2 regions of the Rhizobium sullae genome follow, and region 2 is predicted to be linked to the other one. Evidence: riboswitches for the same ligand, from Rfam matches in the RefSeq annotation. Region 2 holds a riboswitch; the other holds the start of a gene.
What was found. A riboswitch is a leader RNA that binds a small molecule or an ion and turns the genes downstream of it on or off. The one in region 2 is predicted to bind S-adenosylmethionine.
Positions count from the first base shown of each region.

Region 1: linked by a shared signal. The riboswitch ahead of metA (homoserine O-acetyltransferase MetA) and the one ahead of N2599_RS00760 (O-succinylhomoserine sulfhydrylase) in region 2 are both predicted to bind S-adenosylmethionine.

Region 1 is NZ_CP104143.1:3,436,233-3,448,305, reverse strand. Features, by position in the region: gene N2599_RS17265 (thiamine diphosphokinase) at 1-225, shown strand, start outside; gene N2599_RS17260 (ATP-binding cassette domain-containing protein) at 228-2,054, shown strand; gene N2599_RS17255 (ABC transporter ATP-binding protein/permease) at 2,103-3,938, opposite strand; SAM riboswitch at 4,091-4,168, shown strand; gene metA (homoserine O-acetyltransferase MetA) at 4,229-5,152, shown strand; gene N2599_RS17245 (aldose epimerase family protein) at 5,274-6,296, shown strand; gene N2599_RS17240 (GntR family transcriptional regulator) at 6,411-7,184, shown strand; gene N2599_RS17235 (SIS domain-containing protein) at 7,181-8,212, shown strand; gene nagA (N-acetylglucosamine-6-phosphate deacetylase) at 8,212-9,363, shown strand; gene N2599_RS17225 (SIS domain-containing protein) at 9,379-10,107, shown strand; gene efp (elongation factor P) at 10,164-10,733, opposite strand; gene epmA (EF-P lysine aminoacylase EpmA) at 10,885-11,949, shown strand; gene N2599_RS17210 (lysine-2,3-aminomutase-like protein) at 11,946-12,073, shown strand, end outside.
Region 2 is NZ_CP104143.1:146,545-158,617, reverse strand. Features, by position in the region: gene N2599_RS00780 (IS110 family RNA-guided transposase) at 1-241, shown strand, start outside; gene N2599_RS00775 (IS481 family transposase) at 577-1,764, shown strand; tRNA gene N2599_RS00770 (tRNA-Gly) at 1,810-1,883, opposite strand; gene N2599_RS00765 (2'-deoxycytidine 5'-triphosphate deaminase) at 1,929-3,023, opposite strand; SAM riboswitch at 3,097-3,175, shown strand; gene N2599_RS00760 (O-succinylhomoserine sulfhydrylase) at 3,222-4,406, shown strand; gene apaG (Co2+/Mg2+ efflux facilitator ApaG/CorD) at 4,629-5,021, shown strand; gene N2599_RS00750 (Hsp33 family molecular chaperone) at 5,022-6,017, opposite strand; gene argF (ornithine carbamoyltransferase) at 6,111-7,028, opposite strand; gene N2599_RS00740 (aspartate aminotransferase family protein) at 7,069-8,268, opposite strand; gene N2599_RS00735 (GcrA family cell cycle regulator) at 8,689-9,222, shown strand; gene phoB (phosphate regulon transcriptional regulator PhoB) at 9,293-9,976, opposite strand; gene phoU (phosphate signaling complex protein PhoU) at 10,011-10,724, opposite strand; gene pstB (phosphate ABC transporter ATP-binding protein PstB) at 10,759-11,574, opposite strand; gene pstA (phosphate ABC transporter permease PstA) at 11,590-12,073, opposite strand, start outside.

The DNA.
Region 1 (12,073 bases), 850 kb from region 2:
TCGATCGTGCTCGACTTGCCGAAGAACAGTTTGTTTTCGGTGTCCGGCTTCAGCGAGCTGCATGGTCTTTTCATCGAGAATGCACGCTACCCGCTCGCCGATTTTCATTTGCCCTTCGGCTCCTCGCGCACCATTTCCAACGTTGCGGAAGGCAAGGTTCGCTTCACGCTCGGCAGCGGCCGGGCGATCATCCTTGCCCGTCCCTATGATCTTTCCGGAGTCTGATTTTGGCCCCTCCCATCCTGAAACTCGATGATATCTTCCTGAACTTCGGCGGCACGCCTCTCTTGGCCGGCGCGAACCTGCAAGTCGAGTCCGGCGACAAGATCTGTCTGGTCGGCCGCAACGGTTCGGGCAAATCGACCCTTCTGAAGATCGCGGCCGGGATCGTTGAAGCGCAATCGGGCGAGGTTTTCCGCCATCCGTCCTCGACGGTGCGCTATCTGGAGCAGGCTCCGGATTTTGCGGGGTTCAAGACCGTGCAAGCTTATGCGGAAGCCGGTCTCGGACCGGGCGATGATCCTTATCGCGTGGCCTACCTTCTCTCGCATCTCGGCCTCACCGGCGAAGAGGACCCGAACAACCTCTCTGGCGGCGAAGCGCGACGGGCCGCGCTTGCCCGCGTGCTGGCGCCCGAACCGGATATTCTCCTACTTGATGAGCCGACGAACCATCTCGACCTTCCGACTATCGAATGGCTGGAAGGTGAACTTCAGAAAAGCCGGAGCGCGCTGGTCCTAATTTCCCACGACCGTCGTTTCCTCGAAAAGGTCTCGACCGCGACCGTCTGGCTCGACCGCGGCACGTCGCGGCGGCTCGACCGTGGCTTTGCGCATTTCGAAGCCTGGCGCGATCAAGTGCTTGAGGCGGAAGAGCTGGAACAACACAAACTTGGTAAGGCGATCGAGCGCGAGGAGCATTGGCTGCGTTACGGCGTGACGGCGCGGCGCAAGCGCAATATGCGCCGCCTCGGCGAACTGCAAACCATGCGCTCCCAGTATCGGGGCCACAAGGGGCCACAGGGAACTGTGCAGGCTGCCGTGTCCGACGCGCAGGAATCCGGCAAACTCGTGATCGAAGCAGAGAAGATTACCAAGACCTTCGGCCACCGTTTGATCGTGGCGCCGTTTTCGATCCGCGTCCATCGCGGCGATTGCATCGGCCTGGTCGGGCCAAACGGTGCGGGAAAGACGACGCTTCTGAAGATGCTGACGGGACAGCTCGCGCCGGATAGCGGCACGGTGAAGCTCGGCACCAACCTCGAAATTGCAACACTCGACCAGAAGCGCGACGATATCGATCCAGAGAATACGCTCGCGAACTACCTGACAGACGGGCGCGGCGAGAGCCTGCTGGTGAACGGCGAGCAGCGGCATGTGACCGGTTACATGAAGGAATTCCTCTTTCAGCCGGAACAGGCGCGCACGCCGATCAAGAACTTGTCGGGCGGCGAGCGCGCGCGGCTGATGCTGGCGCGCATCCTCTCTCGGCCGACCAACCTTTTGATCCTCGACGAACCAACCAACGATCTCGATCTCGAGACTCTCGACCTGCTGCAGGAAATCGTGGCCGGGTTCCCCGGCACCGTCATCGTCGTCAGCCACGACCGCGATTTTCTCGACCGTACGGTGACATCGACCATTGCACCCACCGTTCCCGATGCGCCCGATGGGCGCTGGATCGAGTATGCCGGCGGCTATTCCGACATGCTTGCCCAGCGCAAGGGCGCAATGGAGGAGCGAAGGAGGGCCGAAAAGGCCGCGGAAAAGCCGAGAGCTGAGCCCACGACACCTGCAGCAGACGCCTCGAAGGGCAAGGTCAAGCTCTCCTACAAGCAGAAATTCGCCCTCGAAAACCTGCCGAAGGAGATAGCCAAAGCAGAAGCTGAAATCGCAAAGCGCGAAGAAAAGATGGCAGACCCCAATCTATTCAGCAAGGATCCCGCCACCTTCAATCGGTTTGCGGCGGAGATGGAAAAGCTACGCGACAGCCTGACGACAATGGAAGAGGAATGGCTGGAGCTCGAAATGCTGCGCGAAGAGCTGGAAGGCTGATAGGAAAGTGCGCCTTACTGTTTCATGTGGCAGATGTTAACCAACTATTCAAAGGGCAGGAGCCGGTGCATGCGCTGTGCCAGTCCCGGTCTTTGGAACAGTCGGTTGCTCGATTTTTGCCGCCAGCGGGTGCAAATGCAAGGTGCGCGGATTGAACGCTTCGAGGTAAGCGTCGGATCTTCCGATATAGATCATGGTGGACCCGGACAGCATCGTTAGTACCTCAATCAGCGTTGATTGCCATTCCAGTTCAAGCCCTTCCAGCACTTCATCGAAAATGATCCAGCGCGGGCGAACGAGCAGCAGGCGGGCAAAGCCGATCGCCTTCTGCTCGTCGGAATCCAGCACCTTGTCCCAGCGGGCTCGTGTATCGAGACGTGTGACGAGGTGACCAAGGCCGGCTTTTTCAAGTGCTGTTTCAACATCTTCCTTATTGTAGGTGGTCGCCGGCTCCGGGAAGGACAGCGCTTCGCGTAGCGTGCCGCCCGGTACATAGGCTACCTGCGGAAAGAAGAGAATGTCCTTGGCAGGAGGCAGCCCTATCTTGCCGTGGCCGCAGGGCCAGAGGCCGGCGAGCGCCTGGAACAGCAGTTTGCGATTAACATTGTGATCGCCATTGATCATGACCTTCTCGCCAGCCCTGATCGTGACATCCGTCTCGCGAACGGCAAAGCCGCCGCACTCGTCGATCTCCTCGCCGAGCTTGGCTGCGATCGTGACATTCCTGAGGGTCAGCGTATCCGCGTTATCCTCGTAGGCGATCGCATTCTTCGGATTGAGCGGCTCGTCCATGCCCTGCAAGGCGTGGCGGAAATCAGTCACGCGCATCAACGTGGCACGCCATTCGGCAATCGGACCAAAATTGGCGACATACCAGCGCAGTGCGGTGTTCACCTGGTTGAAGGCGCCGACGGACATCATCAGTTCACCGAAGGTCAGGCTTCCCGAAAAATAGGCGGGAGCGGCAACGATGATCGGAATGACGATGACCAGCCAGCCGTAGCCGGCCGAAACCCAGGTGAGGTTGGTGGTCGCCATCGTCAGGCGCTTCAGGATGGCGAGTACCGAGGTGATGTCTCCATTGATCCGCTCACGTTCGTTTTCCTCGCCGCGGGCAACGGTAATCGCTGGCATATTTTCGTTGGCATGCATCAGCGAAAAGCGAAGCTCCGCCTCCTTGGAAAAGCGGTCGGCGTTCAGCCTCACCAATTTCCGGCCGACGATCTGGCTGAGAATCGAGGCGGACGCCGCATAAAAGATCGCGGCCCAGACCATATATCCTGGGATGGCAAAGGCATAGGTGCGGAAATGGAAGACGAAGCCGCTCGAAAGCTCCCAGAGAACGCCGATGAAGCTGACAAGCAGGATCGTCGACTGGAGGAGGCCGAGCGTGAGGCCGGTCGTGCTTTCCGCAAGATTGCGGGCGTCTTCATGCAATCGCTGGTCCGGATTGACGCCGATCAGGCCGGTTGAAGCGAGGCGCAGCGCACGCTTGCGCTTCAGCCATTGATCCACGAGATCGCGGGTTAACCCTTCGCGCATGTAAAGCGCGGTCATCTGATTGAGCCACGCCTGGCCGACGTTCAGGAGCAGCAGTGAACCGGCAATCAGTGCGAAAACCTCAAGCTGATGGAAGAATTCGGTGACGTCCCGGCGTTGTAGGGAATCGTAGAACGGCGCATTCCAGCGATTCAAGATAACCTGGCCATAAGCGGTCGCCAGAATCACAGCAACTAGAATCAGCGCGAGAAGTACGATCTTGCTGCGGACCTTCGAATTCCAGAATGCCGCAAACATCAGCTTCAGGCGATATCCGAGGCTCAGATCGTAACCTACCCTATCCTGTCCTTGAATGCTCGGTCTGACTTTGACGTCGTCTGCCATTATGCTCTTCCATGCGAACCATGATCTTTGATTAACATGGTGACGCGCCCTGTCTATCAACAGATTCTACCAGTCATTAACGCGTGAGTTACCTTGGTTCAACGCGCCACTTCGAGAATCGCGATTGATTCGCGTGGGCTCCAGCGCTATTTAGTGTGCTCCGTGGTGATTTGGCCGGCCGGCTTGCAGCCACGTTAAATAAATCGCTAAAGGGCCGCGTGCGGACCGGTAGCGATTCTTTCGCCGCCGGTTTTTGTTTGCCGGTACCTTTGTTTGATCGAGTGACCGCAATGCCTATCAAGATCCCCGATACCCTGCCCGCTTTCGAAACTCTCGTTCATGAGGGCGTGCGAGTGATGACCGAAACGGCGGCGATCCGTCAGGATATCCGCCCTTTGCAGATCGGGCTTCTCAATCTCATGCCGAACAAGATCAAGACGGAGTTGCAGATGGCACGCCTCGTGGGCGCTTCGCCGCTGCAGGTGGAGCTCTCGCTGGTCCGCATTGGAAACCATAGGGCCAAGAATACGTCCGAAGATCATTTGCTTGCCTTCTACCAGACCTGGGAAGAGGTAAAGCATCGCAAGTTCGACGGCTTCATTATCACCGGCGCACCGATCGAGGCTCTGCCTTACGAGGACGTGACCTATTGGAAAGAAATGGAGCAGATCTTCGATTGGACCGAGACGAACGTTCATTCGAGCATGAATGTTTGCTGGGGCGCAATGGCGGCGATCTACCATTTCCACAAGGTCCCGAAATACGAGCTCAAGGAAAAGGCCTTCGGCGTCTATCGTCACAAGAACCTCAAGCCCTCATCTGTCTACCTCAACGGCTTTTCCGATAATTTCGAGGTGCCGGTTTCACGCTGGACCGAGGTCCGGCGCGCCGATATCGAAAAATCCGCAAACCTCGAAATCCTCATGGAATCCGATGAGATGGGCGTGTGTCTCGCGCACGAGGAAAAAGGCAAGCGGCTCTACATGTTCAACCATGTGGAATACGACTCCACATCGCTTTCGGACGAATATTTCCGCGACGTGAATGCCGGGGTGCCGATCAAGATGCCGCACAATTATTTCCCGCATAACGATCCGTCGCTCGCACCCCAGAACCGCTGGCGCAGCCACGCGCATCTGCTCTTCGGCAACTGGATCAACGAGATTTACCAGACGACGCCTTATAATCTCGACGAAATCGGCACAAAAATCTGAGCTGCAGCCGCCGCTGACCTTGCGGCTGCAGCGTTTCTTTTTGTGCTTGGTGGTTGCGGTCCTTGGCAAATGGGGGCAGGTTCGCGACCTGAAATCAACACAGATTTGGGAATGGCGGACCATGTCAGAAAAGCTCGAACGGGAAGTTTTCGGAACGGCGAAGGACGGCAAAACCGTCTATCGCGTCGAGATCAAGGGCGGTGGTCTCACCGCCAAGATCATGACTTGGGGTGCGGTCATACAGGATCTCCGGCTCGATGGGCATGATGCCCCTCTCCTGCTCGGCTTCGAGGACTTTGCCAGCTATCCGGCCCATTCCGCCTATTTCGGCGCGACGCCCGGCCGCTGCGCCAACCGCATCGGCGATGGCAAATTCATGCTCGATGGCAAGGCCTATCAGCTCGAACTCAACGAAAAGGGCGTTTCGCATCTGCATGGCGGAAGCGACAATATCGCCAAGCGCAACTGGACGATCGTCGAGCATGAGGTCGATCGCGTCGTGCTGAAGATTGTCGACCCGGACGGCCGCGCCGGCTATCCGGGCAATTGCACGGTCCAAGCGACTTACCGGGTCCATGGCAATGGCGAGTTCTCGGTTCTCTATGAAACGACCACCGACCAGCCGACGCTCGCCAATGTCTGCCAGCATGCCTATTTCAACCTCGACGGCCGCGAGAATGCGCTCGGCCACGACATCATGATCGCTGCCGATCATTATCTACCGACCAATGACAAGCAGATTCCGACCGGCGAGGTCCGTCCCGTCGAAGGCACGGTGTTCGATTTCCGCGAAATGGCGCCGATGAAGCGGCTCGAAGGTGGAGAGCAGGCGCTTTACGATCATAATTTCTGCCTTTCGACGGAACGCATGGCAAAGCGCTCCGTCGTACTGGCACGCAGCGTCAATTCAGGTGTCTCGCTGGAGGTTCGGACTACTGAACCGGGAGTGCAGTTCTATGCCGGCTTCAAGCTCGACGTTGCGGTACCGGGCATCGGCGGCCGGAAATACGGGCCCTTTGCCGGTTTCTGCCTTGAAACGCAGGTCTGGCCGGATGCAATCAACCACGAAGGCTTCCCGAATGCGGTGCTGCGCCCAGGCGACGTGCTGCGGCAGGAGACGGACTACATCTTCACGAAGAGCTGATCTCTGCGGGGATATTGCCTCGCCCTTGAACCCTCGTGCCCGTCACGAGGGTTTTATTTTGCCTATATAGATTCAACTTGAAAAGTGGTTCTAAATAGGTTCTATTGCCTATCCATGGATAGAACCAGTCTGGTAGCGGAGCTCAATGCCCGCGGTCTGCGCGATGACGTGATGGCGGGACCGCTGTACAAGCGGTTGGCGCTGGCTTTGACGGGCCTCATTCAGGAAGGCCTTCTTAAGCCGGGGGCGCCTCTTCCCGGAGAGCGTGACCTCGCCGAGGCCCTGAAGCTTGGCCGCGTGACAGTGCGGACCGCCTATCGTGATCTGATGAGTTCCGGTGCATTGGAGTCGCGACACGGCAGCGGTACTTTCGTTTCCAGCAAGGTCGAGCGCATGGAGCAGCCGCTCTGGCGTCTTTCGTCTTTCTCGGCCGATATGCGGTCACGTGGCCGTTCGCCGGCGGCAAGGATACTGTCCCGTACGATCAATTCGCCGTCGCCGGAAGAATCCTTCCTCCTCGGTTTGGGGCAGGATGAGACCGTTCTGCGCTTGGATCGTTTGCGCCTTGCGGATGGCTTGCCGCTGGCGATCGAACGGGCGGTTGTGCCGGTCAAGTTCCTCGGCAACAATGCCGGCGGCGAGGGATCGCTTTATGATGCGCTGGCGGCAAGCGGCCACAAGCCGGTGCGTGCTCTGCAGCGGCTAACCGCCGTGACGCTCGACCCTTCCTCGGCCTCGATGCTGAATGTGAAGACCGGTGCGCCGGCGCTTTTGATCGAACGGATTTCCCGCCTGGAAGATCAGCGGGTCGTGGAATACACCCGCTCGCATTACCGCGGCGATGCCTATGATTTCGTAGCCGAACTGAGAATTGGAGATGACCTATGAGTGAGAACCAGTCGCTGATGCTGCAGGAGGCGGGTCAGTCGCCGGACGTGGTCGCCTCGCTGCTTCAAAAGGAAAAGCCGGTGTTCGCCGAGATCGCCAAGCTGTTTTCCTCGGCTCGTCCGAGCGTGGTGACGACGGCCGCGCGCGGCTCTTCGGACCATGCCGCAACCTTCTTCAAGTATCTCTTTGAAATCACCACCGGTGTTCCCGTGGCCTCGATCGGCCCATCGATCGCGTCTGTCTATGGTACACCTCTGCAGCTGAAGGGTGGCGTTCACTTCACGGTTTCGCAATCGGGCGCCAGCCCGGATATCGTCGCCCTTCAGGAAGCCGCCAAACGCGGCGGCGCGAAGACGATCGCCGTCGTGAACGTCACTGACAGCCCGCTTGCGAAGCAGGCGGATATCGTTCTGGACCTCAATGCGGGTGCGGAAAAGAGCGTTGCCGCGACCAAGTCGTTCATTGCCTCGGTCGCAGCGCTTGCCGGCGTGACGGCTGCGATTGGCAGCAAGGCTGATCTGCAAGCTTCATTGGAGAAATTGCCTGAGGCTCTATCGGCGACTGTGGGTATCGATACAGGTGCGGCAGAAGACGTGCTCTTCGATGCGACCTCGCTTTATATAGCAGGCCGCGGTCCGGCATTCGCGATCGCGCTTGAGGCCGCGCTGAAAGCCAAGGAAACGTCCGGCCTTCACGCGGAAGCCTTCTCGCTGGCCGAACTGATGCATGGCCCGATGCGACTCGTACAGCCGGGTTTCCCGATCGTCGCCTTCATGCCCGACGATGCGGCCTATGCCAACAACGCTCAGGCGCTGGAACGGTTGCAGAAGCTCGGCGCAACGACGGTGCCGTTTTCGGCGCAACCGCTTTCCGGCGTCAATCTGCGCGTGCCGACGACGGGCAACGGCCTGCTCGATCCGCTGGTGTCGCTTCTCGTCTACTATCGCCTGATCGAGTCGGTTACGCGTCGCAAGGGTTTCGATCCGGATAAGCCGGCGAACCTGCTCAAAGTCACGGAGACGATATGATGCCCCGCAAGATTTTCACCGGTGCCCGCATCTTCGACGGCGAGAGGTTCCACGACGGAAGAGCGCTGATCGTTACTAATGGCCGGGTCGAGGCCATCGTTCCGCGTAACGGATTGCCCGAGCGCGAGACGATCTTGCTTGACGGCGGCGTGCTTTCGGCAGGTTTCGTCGATGCGCAGGTGAATGGCGGCGGTGGGCGTATGCTGAACGATGAGCCGTCGGCATCGTCAATGCATATCATCGCCGAGGGGCACCGGCGTTACGGCACGACGGCACTGCTGCCGACGCTGATCACCGATACGGCAGAGGCGACGGCGGCGGCGATCGAGGCCGCGAAGGATGCGGTCAAAACCAACCGCGGCGTGGCCGGTCTTCATCTGGAAGGTCCGCATCTGGCACCCGCCCGTAAAGGTGCGCATCTTGCCGAACTGATGCGCCCGGTCGAAGACATGGATGTCAAAGCCTTAATCCGAGCCCGCGAGGCCATCGGTACGCTGCTCGTGACGATGGCGGCCGAGCAGGTGACGGTCGCGCAGGTTCGCGAACTGAGCGAAGCCGGCGTCATCGTTAGCATCGGTCATTCGGATTGTTCCAGCGAAGCCGCGGAAGAGCGGTTCGATGCCGGTGCGCGCGGCGTCACTCATCTTTTCAACGCCATGAGCCAGATGGGCCATCGCGCGCCCGGTCTGGTCGGGGCCGCGATCGACCATCCGTCGACGTGGTGCGGCATCATCGCCGACGGCCACCATGTCGATCCGAAAGCGCTGCGCACGGCACTTCGTGCCAAGCGCGGGGAGGGTAAGCTCTTCTTCGTGACGGACGCCATGTCGCTGGTTGGATCCGAAAAAGATACGTTCACATTGAACGGCCGCACCGTGCGGCGTGAGAAGGGGGGCTTCTGCTCGAAGCTGGTGCTTTCGGACGGAACGCTTGCCGGATCCGACGTCGATATGGCGTCGACCATCCGCTATGGCGTCACCTATCTCGATCTGACGCTTTCCGAGGCACTGCGCATGGCAACGCTTTATCCGGCCCGCTCTCTCCGGCTCGATGATTATGGCCATCTTTCGCCGGGAGCGCGCGCCGATCTCGTGCATCTGACGGATGCGATCGAAGTTACTGCCACTTGGATCGGCGGCGAAGCGGCCTGAAGTGAAGGAAATGCCATGACCGAGGTTACGGATGCTTACTTTTCCAATCTGATCGGCCGTTTGGAGGTTTTGAAGAAAAGTCTTGAAGAACCGATGGCGAAGGCGGCCGCAGCAATCCTCGATGCGGCACGTAACGACAAGCGCGTTTATGTATTCGGCACTGGCCATTCGCATATGCTGGCTGAGGAGGTGCACTATCGCGCCGGCGGTCTGGCCTTCACCGTGCCAGTTCTGGTCGGCTCTGCCATGCTGCACGAGGGGGCGGTGATCAGCTCAGTCTATGAGCGCACAGAGGGTCTCGTCCGCCCGGTGTTGGAGCGCTACGGCATGCAACCGGGCGATGTCATCGTCATTGCTTCGAACTCGGGCGTGAATGCCGCACCGATCGAGGCTGCGGATTATGGCCGCGAGATCGGCGCCAAGGTGATTGCCATTACCTCGCTTGCCTATTCAAGCGCGATTGCCAACGGCCGCCGCCGGCTCGCGGATATCGCAGATGTAGTGCTGGACAACGGCCTTCCGCCCGGCGATGCCGTGCTCGATCTGGCTGGAAGCGGCCTCAAGGTCGGCCCGGTGTCGACGGCAGTCGGAGCAACGGTGCTGAACGCGATCTTTGCGGAAGTCGCGGCGGAGCTTTCGAAGTCCGGCGATGCACCGGTCTATCTCAGTGCCAACATGCCGGGGGCTGCTGCCGTCAACCAGCAGCTCGTCAAGAAATACCGGCCGCGTAATCCTCACCTCTGAGCCCAACAAAAAAGGCCGGCGTCAGGCCGGCCTCTCTGTCTGACATGTCCGAAGGATCAATCCTTGGCGCGTTCGACGTAGGAGTTGTCTTCCGTTGCGACAACGACGCGGGTGCCGGCGTTGATATGCGGCGGCACCATGGTGCGCACGCCGTTCGAAAGCATTGCCGGCTTGTAGGAGGAAGACGCCGTCTGCCCTTTGACGACCGGTTCCGTCTCGACGATCTCGAGCGTGACGTGGCGCGGCAGTTGGATCGCCAGCGGAATGCCTTCATGGATCGACAGAACGCACGTCATACCTTCCTGGAGGTAAGCCTTCTGGTCGCCCATCGTTTCATTGTCGACGACAACCTGGTCATAGTTCGCCGGGTTCATGAAGTGGAAGCCTTCGCCGTCTTCGTAAAGGAACTGGAAGTTCACGTCTTCGACGAAGGCGCGCTCGACCTGCTCTGTCGTGCGCCAGCGCTCGGACACCTTTACGCCATCAACGATCCGGCGCATGTCCACCTGGGTGACTGGCGTGCCCTTGCCAGGGTGGAAGTTCTGCGCGGTGAGAACGACATAGAGTTTGCCGTCTACGTCGAGAACGTTGCCCTTGCGGACCGAAGAGGCGATGACCTTGACCATAAGACTTCCTTGTAACTCGGCTTTTGGCGTCGTAGAGGGACTGTCGAAAGGGCCTCGATGACGCACATTGTTTTTCGTTGGGGCGCAACTAACCTAAAATCCGGCAAAAGGCCAGCCCTCGCATTGGCTGGCTAGACGAAGAAAGCTGAGTATGAACCTTGTTAGCGCCAAAGCGTCTCCCTGGTGGACGCCGAGCGTCCATGCGGATCGCCGCCCTTTCCTGATCGGGCGGAATGCAATCCAGGGGGCGCTGCGCGGCTACTTCGCTCGCGAGGATTTCATAGAGGTTGACACGGCGACACTGCAGGTTTCGCCGGGAAACGAGGCGCATCTGCACGCTTTTGCAACCGAGGCGCTGACGACAGACGGGCAGGCGACGCCATTCTACCTGCACACCTCGCCGGAATTTGCCTGCAAGAAGCTGCTCTCAGCCGGCGAGCAGCGCATTGCCTGCTTCGCGCATGTCTATCGCAACCGCGAGCGCGGCCCGCTGCATCATCCCGAATTCACGATGCTGGAATGGTATCGTGCCGGCGAAAGCTACGAGACGCTGATGATGGATTGCGTGCGGCTTCTGGCGCTGGCCGCCGAAACCATCAAGACGCCGAAGCTAACCTACCAGGGCGCCGAGACCGACCCCTTTGCTGGGCCTGAACGCATCAGTGTCGCAGAGGCGTTCGAGCGCTATGGAGGCATTGACCTGCTGGCGTCGATCGCCGCAGATGGATCGACGGACCGGGAGTATTTGGCCTCCGAACTGCGCCGGAATGGCATCCGCGTTTCTGCCGACGACGGCTGGGCTGATCTTTTCAGCCGCGCGCTTGTTGAAAAGATAGAGCCGCACTTAGGTTTCGGGCGGGTGACCATTCTTGACGAGTACCCGGTTTCCGAGGCCGCACTTGCCCGTCCCTCGGCGCGCGATCCGCGAGTTGCGGAGCGTTTCGAGCTCTATGCCTGCGGTGTCGAGTTGGCGAACGGCTTCGGCGAACTTACCAATGCGGCAGAACAACGCCGCCGTTTCGAGATCGAGATGGCTGAGAAAGCGCGCATATACGGTGAACGCTACCCGCTCGACGAGGATTTCCTTGATGCGCTTTCGATCATGCCGGAGGCAAGCGGCATTGCGCTTGGCTTCGATCGGCTAGTGATGCTGGCAACGGGCGCATCGCGTATCGACCAGGTGCTCTGGACGCCGGTTGCGGAGTACGGTCGATGAATATCGTCCGGCCGATCAAAAGCGTCGATGACCTGGCGAACGCCGGGTTGGTATCCGATCGCGATCGGCAGGCATTGGAAGAGGTGGCCGCACGATATGCGATCGCTCTGACGCCCACCGTTAC
Region 2 (12,073 bases):
CAAGACATTGGTCGTGGGTGCGACCTCGCGGCTTCAACAGGTAAGAGCGGGACGTGGAAAGAGCACTTCGCCTTGGCTCATCGAGTTGCTCAAGCGCAAGCCACCCAAGCTCGTGGCTGTCGCGCTGGCCAACAAGATCGCCCGGATCGCCTGGAAGATAATGGTGACCGGCGAGGACTACAAAGGTAATGCTCGCGACCGGCTCTGGCCTGCGCAGCATAGAGAGATCAGTCAGGTCTAGGTTAGCAGGTTACAGATGCTGCCGTGCCGATCTGATGCGTGAACTTGCAAGGAACGAGCAGATGGTGTGATCGATCGATCCGAGACGTGGGACACTCCGTATCTCTCAGTGGCCGTTGAAGGTCGCCGACCTGTTTGGAACTCACGTCGCGGAACCCATCTTGGCCAGCGTTCATGTGCGAGCGCAACAACAGGCCGGACATATGAACGCAAGCGATCTCGATCAAATCATCATAGGAGTTCTTGCAGGGAGGGGGCCGTCCACATATGAGAGATAGGTGACGTTTTGTACCGGAGACATGGGTGACACTTTTCGCTTTTTGGCGGGAGGTGTTGATGCCGTGGAAAGAGACTTCGGTGATGGAGGAACGTCTACGATTTGTCGCCCGGCTATTAGAGGGCGAAGGCATGAGCGATGTGTGCCGTGCATTCGGCATCTCGCGCAAGACCGGCTACAAAATCTTCAATCGCTATAAGGACGACGGCCTGGAGGCACTGACGGATCGGTCTCGACGGCCGGTGCGTTATGCCAACCAGCTGCCTGAGCCGGTCGAGGCGATGATCGTCTCGTGCAAGAAGAGCAAGCCGCATTGGGGTGCCAGGAAGATCAGGGAGCTTTTGGTGAAGCGCCTGGCCGGCGATGTGCGCGTGCCGTCGAAGAGTACGGTGCATGCCGTTCTCGATCGACATGGTCTGGTCGCCCATGCCCGCAAGCGGCAACGACATCGAGCCGAAGGGACAGCCTTGTCACAGGCATTACTGCCGAACGATCTGTGGTGTGCCGACTTCAAGGGCGAGTTCAAGCTCGGCGATGGCCGATACTGTTACCCGCTGACGGTCACCGACCAGGCGTCACGTTATCTTCTCGCCTGCGAAGCCTTTGAATCGACACGAGAACGGGCTGTCTTCGACGCGTTCCGGCGGCTGTTTACCGAATGCGGCCTGCCGACGGCGATCCGCAGCGACAACGGCTTGCCGTTCGCCAGCCCCAACGGGCTCTACAATCTGTCGAAGCTGTCGGTGTGGTGGCTGAGGCTCGGGATCACGCTGGAGCGCATCAGGCCGGGCCGTCCCCAAGAAAACGGCCGGCATGAGCGCATGCACCTGACGCTGAAGAAAGAGGCGACCAGACCACCGGGCAAAAACATCCTCCAGCAGCAGGCCCGCTTCGACGCTTTCGTCAGCGAATTCAATCAGGAGCGGCCGCACGAGGCGCTCAACATGAAGGTGCCGGCAGATCTCTACGTCGCTTCGTCACGCCCCTATCAGGGCCTGCCGGAGATCGACTACCCCTTCCACGATCGCGATGCGCTGGTGACCAATTGCGGCCGCATCTGCATCTACCGCAAGAAGGTCAACATCTCGACCGTGCTGGCAGGACAGAAACTGGGACTCAAGGAAGTCGACGACGGTATTTGGCTCGTCAGCTTCATGCAGTATGATCTGGGATATATCGACCTGGAGCAGAGGACCTTGCAAACCATCGACAACCCGTTCGGCACGAGGTTGTCACCCATGTCTTAGGTACGATCTGTTACCGATGTCTCCGGGTCGGACACATCGGCTAGCTGGAGCGGGTGAAGGGAATCGAACCCTCGTATTCAGCTTGGGAAGCTGCTGCTCTACCATTGAGCTACACCCGCAATGACGGAAGCCTTCCAACAGATGGATGGCGGTGTCAAGGCATCTCAGATGCGGAAATGTTTGGAGAGCTTCAGGCCCTGAGCCTGATAATTCGATCCAAGGCCGGTGCCATAGAGGCTTTCGGGCTTTTCCAGCATGTGCTCGTAAACCAGGCGGCCGACGATCTGGCCGTCCTCGAGGATGAAGGGCACTTCGTGGCTGCGGACCTCGAGGACGGCGCGGCTGCCCATACCGCCGGCGGGCGCGTGACCGAAGCCCGGATCGAAGAAGCCGGCGTAATGCACGCGAAACTCGCCGACGAGCGGATCGAAGGGCGTCATTTCGGCGGCATAGTGCGGCGGAACGTGCACGGCCTCGCGCGAAACGAGGATATAGAACTCATCCGGGTCGAGGATCAGCTCGTTGCTGCCGCGACTGTAAAGCGGCTCCCAGAAATCGAAGATATCGTGCTCGGCCTTCTTGTCGACATCCACGACGGCCGTGTGATGCTTGCCGCGATAGCCGATCAAGCCCTCCTTGTCGCCAGCCAGGTCGATCGAGAGCGCAATGCCGCCGCCGGAAACGTTGGGCTTGGCGCTTGCGACCAGCGTTTCCGCATCATGCAGCGCCTGCAGTTCCGGCTCGCCGAGAATGGAATGCCCGACACGGAAGCGTATCTGCGAAAGGCGCGAGCCGCGGCGTACGACGACGGGGAACGTGCGCGGGCTGATTTCCAGATAGAGCGGGCCGGAATAACCGGCAGGAATCTTGTCGAATTCCTGCGCGTAGTCGGTAATGACGCGGGTGAAGATGTCGAGGCGGCCGGTCGAGCTTTTCGGATTGGCCGAGGCAGACATTTCAGCCGGAAGATCGAGCCGCTCCATCAGAGGCACGATATAGACGCAACCCGTTTCGAGCACGGCACCTTCGGAGAGGTCGATGACATGCAGGCTCAGCCGGTCGAGCTTATCGGCAACGAGATGCGATGGACCCGGCATGAAACTTGCCCTAACGCGGAACGCCTTGGCGCCCAGGCGCAGGTCCAGGCTGGCCGGCTGGATCTGATCGCGGTCCAGTTCCCGCTCCGTCGTGAGGCGGCCGGTTTCAAACAACGCGGCTATTGCGCGATCGGCCAAGATTCCAGTTTCGCGAGCCATCATGCTCCATCCATAATTCGCTTCCGACAAAACCAAACTCAAGGAATTGACGCAAGAAGCTAACAGCAGTATTGCAGCTTTATCCCGTGGTGATTTGGCCGGTCGGCTTGCAGCCACGTTAAAGAAGTGGCTAAAAAGACCGGGTATGAAACCGGTCTGCTTTTGCGGCCGGTTTTTTTGTTGTTTGAAGGTGGTGATGGCATGAGCAAGACTTGGCGCCCGGCAACTCAACTCGTTCACGGCGGAACTCTGCGCTCGCAATATGGCGAGACTTCGGAAGCGATCTTCCTGACGCAGGGTTTCGTCTATGATACGTCGGAAGCGGCTGAAGCCCGCTTCAAGGGCGAGACGGACGGCTTTATCTATGCCCGCTACGGAAGCCCGACCAACGACATGTTCGAAAAGCGGATGTGTGCGCTCGAAGGCGCCGAAGACGCCCGCGCCACCGCTTCTGGCATGGCTGCCGTCACCGCGGCGATCCTCTGCCAATTGAAGGCCGGCGACCATATTGTTGCCGCCCGTGCGCTCTTCGGCTCCTGCCGGTGGGTTGTCGAAACGCTGGCGCCGAAATACGGTATCGAATGCACGCTCATCGACGGCCGCTACCTCGAAAACTGGGAAAAGGCGATCCGTCCGGCGACGAAGGTCTTCTTCCTTGAAAGCCCGACGAACCCGACGCTGGAAGTGATCGATATCGCAGGTGTTGCCAAGCTCGCGAATCAGGTCGGCGCCAAGGTGGTCGTCGACAACGTCTTTGCGACGCCGCTCTTCCAGAAGCCTCTGGAACTCGGCGCCCATATCGTCGTCTATTCCGCGACCAAGCATATCGACGGCCAGGGCCGCTGCCTCGGCGGCGTCGTGCTTTCCGACAAGGAATGGATCGACGAAAACCTGCACGACTACTTCCGCCATACAGGTCCGGCGATGTCGCCATTCAATGCCTGGACGCTTCTGAAGGGGATCGAAACGCTACCACTGCGCGTCAAGCAGCAGACGGCAAGTGCGGCCAGGATCGCCGACTTCCTCGCCGAGCAGAGGCAGGTGGCAAACGTGATCTATCCGGGGCGCAAGGACCATCCCCAGGCCGACATCATCGCCAAGCAGATGTCCGGCGGCTCCACGCTCGTCGCATTCGAGTTGAAGGGCGGGAAGGAAGCCGCCTTCGCGTTGCAAAATGCGCTCGATATCATCAAAATCTCAAACAATCTCGGCGATTCCAAGAGCCTGATCACCCATCCGGCAACCACGACGCACAAGAACCTGACCGACGAAGCGCGCGCGGAACTCGGCATTTCCGCCGGCACGGTTCGCCTTTCGCTCGGCATCGAGGATGCAGAAGACCTGATCGAAGATTTCGCTCAGGCTCTTTCAAAGGTTAGGTCCTGAACTTGCAATAGCGACGGCCGGACCTTGCCGGCCCGGCCGGATGCTCCACCTAATAAATAGCGCAAGAGTCTTGCTTCAATGCGGAAATGAACTTTGATAATTAGGATTAATGTTCGAAACGACGTGTAATCACGCTGTTTGAAGGATGATGCATGTGCCGTTTCTTGACGGATCGAGCGCTGCATAAGATACGGGTAACATATCTTGGCTATGGTGTAAGGCATGTACCGCGCCCTCACACGAGATATCGAAGTCGTCGTCGAGCCCTTTTATCTGGAGGAGCAATCCGATCCGGACGACGATCGCTATGTCTGGGGCTACCGGATCGTTATCAGCAATAAATCGGACCTGACCGTGCGGCTCATCAATCGCTACTGGAACATCACCGATCAGAGCGGCATCGTGGACGAAGTGAGTGGCCCGGGCGTCGTGGGCGAGCAGCCCCGGCTGGAACCCGGCGATACCTACGAATACTCATCCGGCTGTCCGCTCGATACGCCCTCCGGCCTCATGTTCGGCCATTACCAGATGGAAACGGATGACGGCGAGCTTTTCGATGTCGAAATACCCGCCTTCTCGCTGGACTCCCCCGGGCTGCTCAGAGTGCTGAACTGATCACTCGGCAGCCGATGCGACTTCCACGACTTCAAAACGATAGGTCGTGGAGCAGAACTCGCAAGTGACGGCAATCTCGCCGTTCTCCTGACTGGCATCGATCTCTTCCTCAGAAAAGCCCTTCAGCACGTTCTTGATCTTGTCGCGCGAGCAACTGCAGCGATCAATGACTTCCCGGGTACCGAAAACACGCACTCCGCGCTCGTGAAAGAGGCGGAAGAGCAGGCGTTCGATGCCGACCTGCGGATCCGTCAGTTCGTCCGCATCGATGGTGTCGACCAGCGCGCGCGCTTCGGTCCAGGTGTCGTCTTCCTTGTGTGCCAGAGCGGCGTTATCGCCGTCGCCGCCGTGGAGGTCGGGCTGACGCATACGCTCCGGCGCTTCCGGCAAGAATTGGGCAATGAGCCCGCCCGCCCGCCAGCGGTGGCGCGGCTGGCCCGCCTGGTCGCGATCGAACAGTTCGGCAGCCGCTAGGCGGACGCGCGTCGGGATTTGCTCCGACTGCCGGAAATAGGTGCCGGCGATATCTTCGAGCGAGGTGCCGTCAAGCGCCACGATGCCCTGATAGGGCTGGCTGAACTTGCCCTGGTCGATCGTGAAAGCCAGCACGCCCTTGCCGAGAAGCTGTTCCGGCTCGGTTTCGCCGGCAGCGACCGCCTTGTCGAGCAAGGCCTGATCGAAGCGTGCATAGGCGCGCACATTCTGCGGCGTCGAGAAATCGGCAACGAGAAGATCGACAGGGCCGTCGCCTTTTGTCTGCACCGTAAATTTGCCTTCGAACTTGAGGGACGTCCCGAGAAGTACCGTCAGCACGATAACTTCAGCAAGCAGCCGGGCGACGGGTGCAGGATAATGATGGCGCGCGAGGATCGCATCCAGCATAGGCCCGAGTTGGACGGCGCGGCCACGCACATCGAGGCCTTCTACCTGAAATGGGACTACGTGATCATCGCCAGCGAAATCGAACTCGCCGAGAGCACTTGCAATTTCTGCCATGGTCTTACTCCTAGTAGTCCAGGCGGCAGACCAGAGGTCTTTTCGCCCGTGCCGCCACGAGGCCATCAGGCCAGACGTGGCGCCCAGTATGGTTCAGATCGCGCCCAGGCACCATGCAAGAATCGACTTTTGCGCATGAAGACGGTTCTCCGCCTCATCGAAGACCACGGATTGCGGGCCATCGATCACATCATCCGTCACTTCCTCGCCGCGATGGGCGGGCAGGCAATGCATGAACAATGCATCCTTGCCGGCCTTCGCCATCAAAGCCGAATTGACCTGATAGGGCTGGAAGACGTTGTGACCGCGGGCCCGATGTTCCTGATTCATGGAGACCCAGGTATCGGTTACCACACAATCGGCGCCTTCGACCGCACGGTCGGCGTCATGGCCAAGCATGATTTCGGCGCCCTCATTGCGGGCCCAGTTGAGATAGTGATCCTTGGGCTCGGAACCAAGAGGCACAGCCATATTCATGCGATAGCCAAAACGGGCCGCACCTTCGACCAGCGAGTGCAGTACGTTGTTGCCATCGCCGGTCCAGGCAATCGTCTTGCCCCTGATCGGACCGCGATGCTCCTCGAAGGTCATGATATCTGCCATGATCTGGCAGGGATGCGTGTCGTCCGTCAGCGCGTTGATGACCGGCACCGTCGCATGTTCGGCGAGCTCCAGCATGCGGTGGTGCTCCGTCGTGCGGACCATGATCGCATCGACATAGCGCGAGAGCACCTTGGCCGTATCGCCGATCGTCTCGGCGCGGCCAAGCTGCATCTCCGTGCCGGAGAGGAAAAGCGTTTCGCCACCGAGTTGACGCATGCCGACATCGAAGGAAACGCGTGTGCGCGTAGAGGGTTTCTCGAAGATCATCGCCAGCATCTTACCCGCGAGCGGCTTATCGCCTTTGCCCGCCTTGAAGGCCTGCTTGCGGACGATCGCATCATCCATGATGGCTCTGAGATCGGATGCAGTTACCGCCGAGAGATCGAGAAAGTGTTTGGGGGAAGCCATGTCGTTCTTACCTGTATGCGCCTTGAGGGGCGTTATCCGTTCAAGCCGTCTTCCTGGTTTTTGCCGCGCGAATGCTTTCGGCAGCGCGCTCGACGCGGGCAAGGCCCTCGCGGGCTTCCTCCGCCGTGACGACTAGAGGCGGAAGGAGACGGATGACATTATCGCCCGCCGGAATGCCTAGAAGATGAGCAGCACGAATGGCCTGCAACAGTTCGGAAGACGGGACGGCAGCCTTGATGCCGAGCATCAGGCCTTCGCCGCGCACATCTTCGATGATATCCGGATAGCGATCCTTCAGCGAGGCAAGGCCCTGGCGGAAGACGAGTGCCACATCGCGGACATGCTGCAGAAAGCCGTCGGCGAGGATGACGTCGAGCACCGCGCTGCCGACCGCCATGGCAAGCGGATTGCCGCCATAGGTGGAGCCATGCGTGCCGGCCTTCATGCCGGAGGCGGCATCCGCGGTCGCCAGGCAGGCGCCGAGCGGGAAGCCGCCGCCGATACCCTTCGCTACCGCCATGATATCCGGCGTGACACCCGACCATTCGTGAGCAAAGAGTTTGCCGGTACGGCCAACGCCAGTCTGGACCTCATCGAGGATCAGCAGCAGACCCTTCTCATCGCAGATCTGGCGGAGCGCCTTCATGAACTCATTCGTCGCCGGACGGACCCCGCCCTCGCCCTGCACCGGCTCTACGAGGATGCCGGCGGTCGCATCGGTGATCGCTGCGCGGACCGCCTCGATATCGCCGAAGGGAACCTGATCGAAGCCCGGCGCCTTCGGGCCGAAGCCCTCGAGATACTTCTCCTGGCCGCCGGCGGCGATTGTCGCCAGCGTGCGGCCATGAAAGGCGCCTTCGAAGGTGATGATGTGGAAGCGCTCGGGATGACCGTTGGAATACTGATAGCGGCGCGCGGTCTTGATCGCGCATTCCAGCGCCTCGGCGCCGGAATTGGTGAAGAACACCTTGTCGGCGAAGGTGACGTCGGTCAGCCGCTTGGCAAGCGCTTCCTGGCCGGGAATTTCATAGATATTCGACAGGTGCCAAACCTTGTCGGCCTGCGCCTTCAGGGCTTCGACGACATGCGGATTGCCGTGGCCGACGGAAGTCACTGCAACGCCTGCGCCAAAATCCAGATATCGTTCGCCGCCTTCAGTGATCAGCCAAACGCCCTCACCTCGCTCGAACCGCAAAGGGGCGCGAGAATAGGTGTCATATAGCGGCGCGGCTTGAGCCATGGCGCGATCTCCTGTCATCGTTAGGGCAACCAGACTCCGGCTAAAAACCGGGTCCGAAAAATTAAAAATGCCGCCTTTCGGCGGCGAGTGCCACTATTGACGTTTCGCACCGCGATGTCAACAAAACTGCGGGCTTCGTGCGCCATGGGACCACCTCCCCGAACGAGGTCATTTATCAACAGCTAATGTTGCAGAAATGACTCGCTCGGGAAGCAAGTTGGGGAAAACTTGAAATTCGATTCATCCGGATTCCCGCGACTCTTGTCACGGAGTCAGCCTCACACTAGGTTAAAACTCAATTACTAGACTGCATGCGGCGGAACTAGTCACCACAATTGGTCAGGCGTTTCCTGCTTCGGATGTATCCGGAGCAAGGGTGGGGGATTCTGCCTTCACAACGCTAAACGGCGGAGACAGGGCATGAACTGGACAGACGAGCGAGTCGAAAAACTCAAGAAGCTTTGGTCCGAAGGACTGAGCGCGAGCCAGATCGCTGCGCAGCTCGGCGGAGTGAGCAGGAACGCGGTGATCGGCAAGGTCCACAGGCTTAGCCTTCCGGGCCGCGCCAAGGCCGGTGGCACCGCGGCGGCCGCACGAGCGCCGAAGCGCAATACCTCGGCTCCGCGCGCACCGAACTATGCATCGCGGATCGCGACCCGCACCGTCACGCGCCAGCAGGGCGCAACGATGCTCAAGGAAGAGATCGAAATCGATCTCATGGAGGAGGTAAGCTATCGTCCGGCCGCAAACGTGGTTGTGCCGATCTCCCGCCGCCTCGGACTGACGGAACTTACGGAACGCACCTGCAAGTGGCCGGTCGGCGATCCGCTGAAGGATGATTTCCACTTCTGCGGTTGCGACAGCCCGGACTCTTCACCCTACTGCAGCTATCATGCGCGCCTTGCCTATCAGCCGGTCAACGAGCGCCGCAGGACAGCAGCCCGCGCAAACTGAGCCGGATAAATGACAAACGGAAACGGGCCTCGCAGGCCCGTTTTTTTATGCCCGGCAATGGAAGCGGCAATCAGGATTCCATGGAATATCCGGCACCGCGGACGGTGCGGATGACATCCTGCATGTTGGAGAAGTTCAGCGCCTTGCGCAGCCGGCCGACATGGACGTCGACGGTGCGCTCGTCGACATAAATGTCGTGGCCCCAGACACCGTCCAGAAGCTGCGAACGCGAGAAAACGCGGCCGGGCGACGACATCAGGAATTCCAGGAGGCGGAATTCGGTGGGGCCGAGGCGAACTTCGCGGCTTTTGCGGTGAACACGATGCGTTTCGCGGTCGAGTTCGATGTCGCCGCATTTCAGCACCGTCGAGAGCACCTCAGGCTTGGCGCGGCGCAGCATCGCCCTGACGCGGGCAACGAGCTCCGGCGTCGAAAACGGCTTGACGACATAGTCGTCGGCGCCGGTCGAAAGGCCGCGCACACGCTCGCTTTCCTCGCCGCGCGCCGTCAGCATGATGATCGGCAGGCGCTCGGTCTCCGGACGCATGCGCAGGCGGCGGCAAAGCTCTATGCCCGATACGCCCGGCAGCATCCAATCGAGGATCAAAAGGTCCGGCGTGCGCTCCTGAAGCCGGATTTCGGCCTCGTCGCCACGCAGGATGGTATCGACCTCGAAACCTTCGGCCTCAAGGTTATAGCGAAGAAGCACACTCAGTGCCTCTTCGTCTTCAACGACTGCAACTCTCGGGATCATTCGCTTCTGTCTCCTGAGGGCGGGTTCAGAATTGTCATTCCGTCACCGCGCCGACGGTGTTGGCAGTATCGTCCTTCGGACGTTCGCCTTCCGGCTGGGCGCCGGTCGCCATGTAATAGATCGTTTCGGCAATGTTGGTGGCATGGTCGCCGATGCGCTCGATGTTCTTGGCGCAGAAGAGAAGATGCGTGCAGCTGGTGATGTTGCGCGGATCTTCCATCATGTAGGTCAGAAGCTCGCGAAACAGCGAAGTGTACATCGCGTCGATTTCCTCGTCGCGCTCGCGGATCGACTTCGCCCTGTCGGCGGCACGGGTCGTATAGACGTCGAGCACTTCCTTGAGCTGGACGAGGGCGAGCTCGGAAAGATGCTCGAGGCCGCGGGCGAGCTTACGCGGAACGCCGGTGCTTTGTACCGCGATGACGCGCTTGGCCGTGTTCTTGCCGAGATCGCCGACGCGCTCAAGGTCGGCTGCGATACGGATCGAGCCCATGATCTCGCGAAGATCGGAGGCCATCGGCTGGCGGCGGGCAATGGTGACGACCGCCTTGTCGCCGATCTCGCGTTCGGCATGATCGAGGATCACGTCGTCGGAGATGACCTTCTGGGCCAGAGCCGTATCGCCGTTGACCAGCGCGCGGACAGCGTCGGACACCATCTGCTCGGCAAGCCCACCCATTTCCGAGATGCGGCGGGTCAGGAACTTCAAATCGTCGTCATAGGCAGAAAAGATATGGGTCGATGCCATGGGAATTGTCCTTGAATAGCCTGAACGCCGCAACTCAGCCGAAGCGGCCCATGATGTAATCCTGGGTGCGGGGGTCGTCCGGGTTGGTGAACATCTTGTCGGTGTCGTTCTCCTCGACGAGATTGCCGAGGTGGAACATAGCGGTCCGCTGCGAAACGCGGGCCGCCTGCTGCATCGAGTGCGTCACGATGACGATGGTGAAGTTCTCGCGCAGCTCATGGATCAGCTCTTCGACCTTGGCAGTCGCAATCGGATCGAGCGCCGAGCACGGTTCGTCCATCAGGATGACTTCCGGGCTCACGGCAACGGCACGCGCGATGCACAGACGCTGCTGCTGGCCGCCGGACAGGCCGGTGCCGGATTCATGCAGGCGATCCTTGACTTCGTTCCAAAGGCCGGCGCGCTGCAGCGACTGCTCGACGATCTGGTCCAAGTCCGCCTTCGACTTTGCCAGGCCATGGATACGTGGCCCGTAGCTGACGTTCTCGTAGATCGTCTTCGGGAACGGGTTCGGTTTCTGGAAGACCATGCCGACGCGGGCGCGGAGCTCCACGACGTCGATATCCGGATCGTAGATATCCTCGCCATCAAGCGTGATCTTGCCTGTCACGCGGCAGTTGTCGATCGTATCGTTCATGCGGTTGAGGCTGCGCAGGAAGGTAGACTTGCCGCAGCCGGAGGGGCCGATGAGCGCGGTAACCGTGTTCTCGCGGATGTTTAGCTTCACGTCGAAAAGCGCACGCTTATCGCCGTAGTAGACCGACACGTCCTGGCCGATCATCTTGTACGGGATCGTATTCATTTTCTGGTCCAGAGCCTTCTCAACTGCTGCTTCAGTCAACATGTTCATGACTATGTACTCCGTTTACCAGCGACGCTCAAAGCGCCGGCGCAAGAGGATGGCTCCGAGGTTCATGACGATCAGGAACAGGAGCAGGACGATAATGGCGCCAGACGTGCGCTCGACGAATGCGCGTTCGGCTTCGTTGGCCCACATGTAGACCTGTACCGGCAGCGCCGTGGACGGGTCGAGCGGGGTGCTCGGCGCGCTGGCGACGAAGGCGACCATGCCGATCAGGAGAAGCGGTGCGGTTTCTCCGAGCGCGTGTGCCAAACCGATGATGGTGCCGGTCAGAATACCGGGCATCGCAAGCGGCAGGACGTGGTGGAACACCATCTGCATCTTCGAGGCGCCGAGGCCGAGCGCCGCCGCGCGGATCGACGGCGGGACAGCGCGCAGTGCTGCGCGGGTGGCGATGATGATCGTCGGCAGCGTCATAAGCGTCAGCACCAAACCGCCGACCAGTGGGGCCGAGCGTGGCAGGCCGGCGAAGTTGATGAAAACAGAA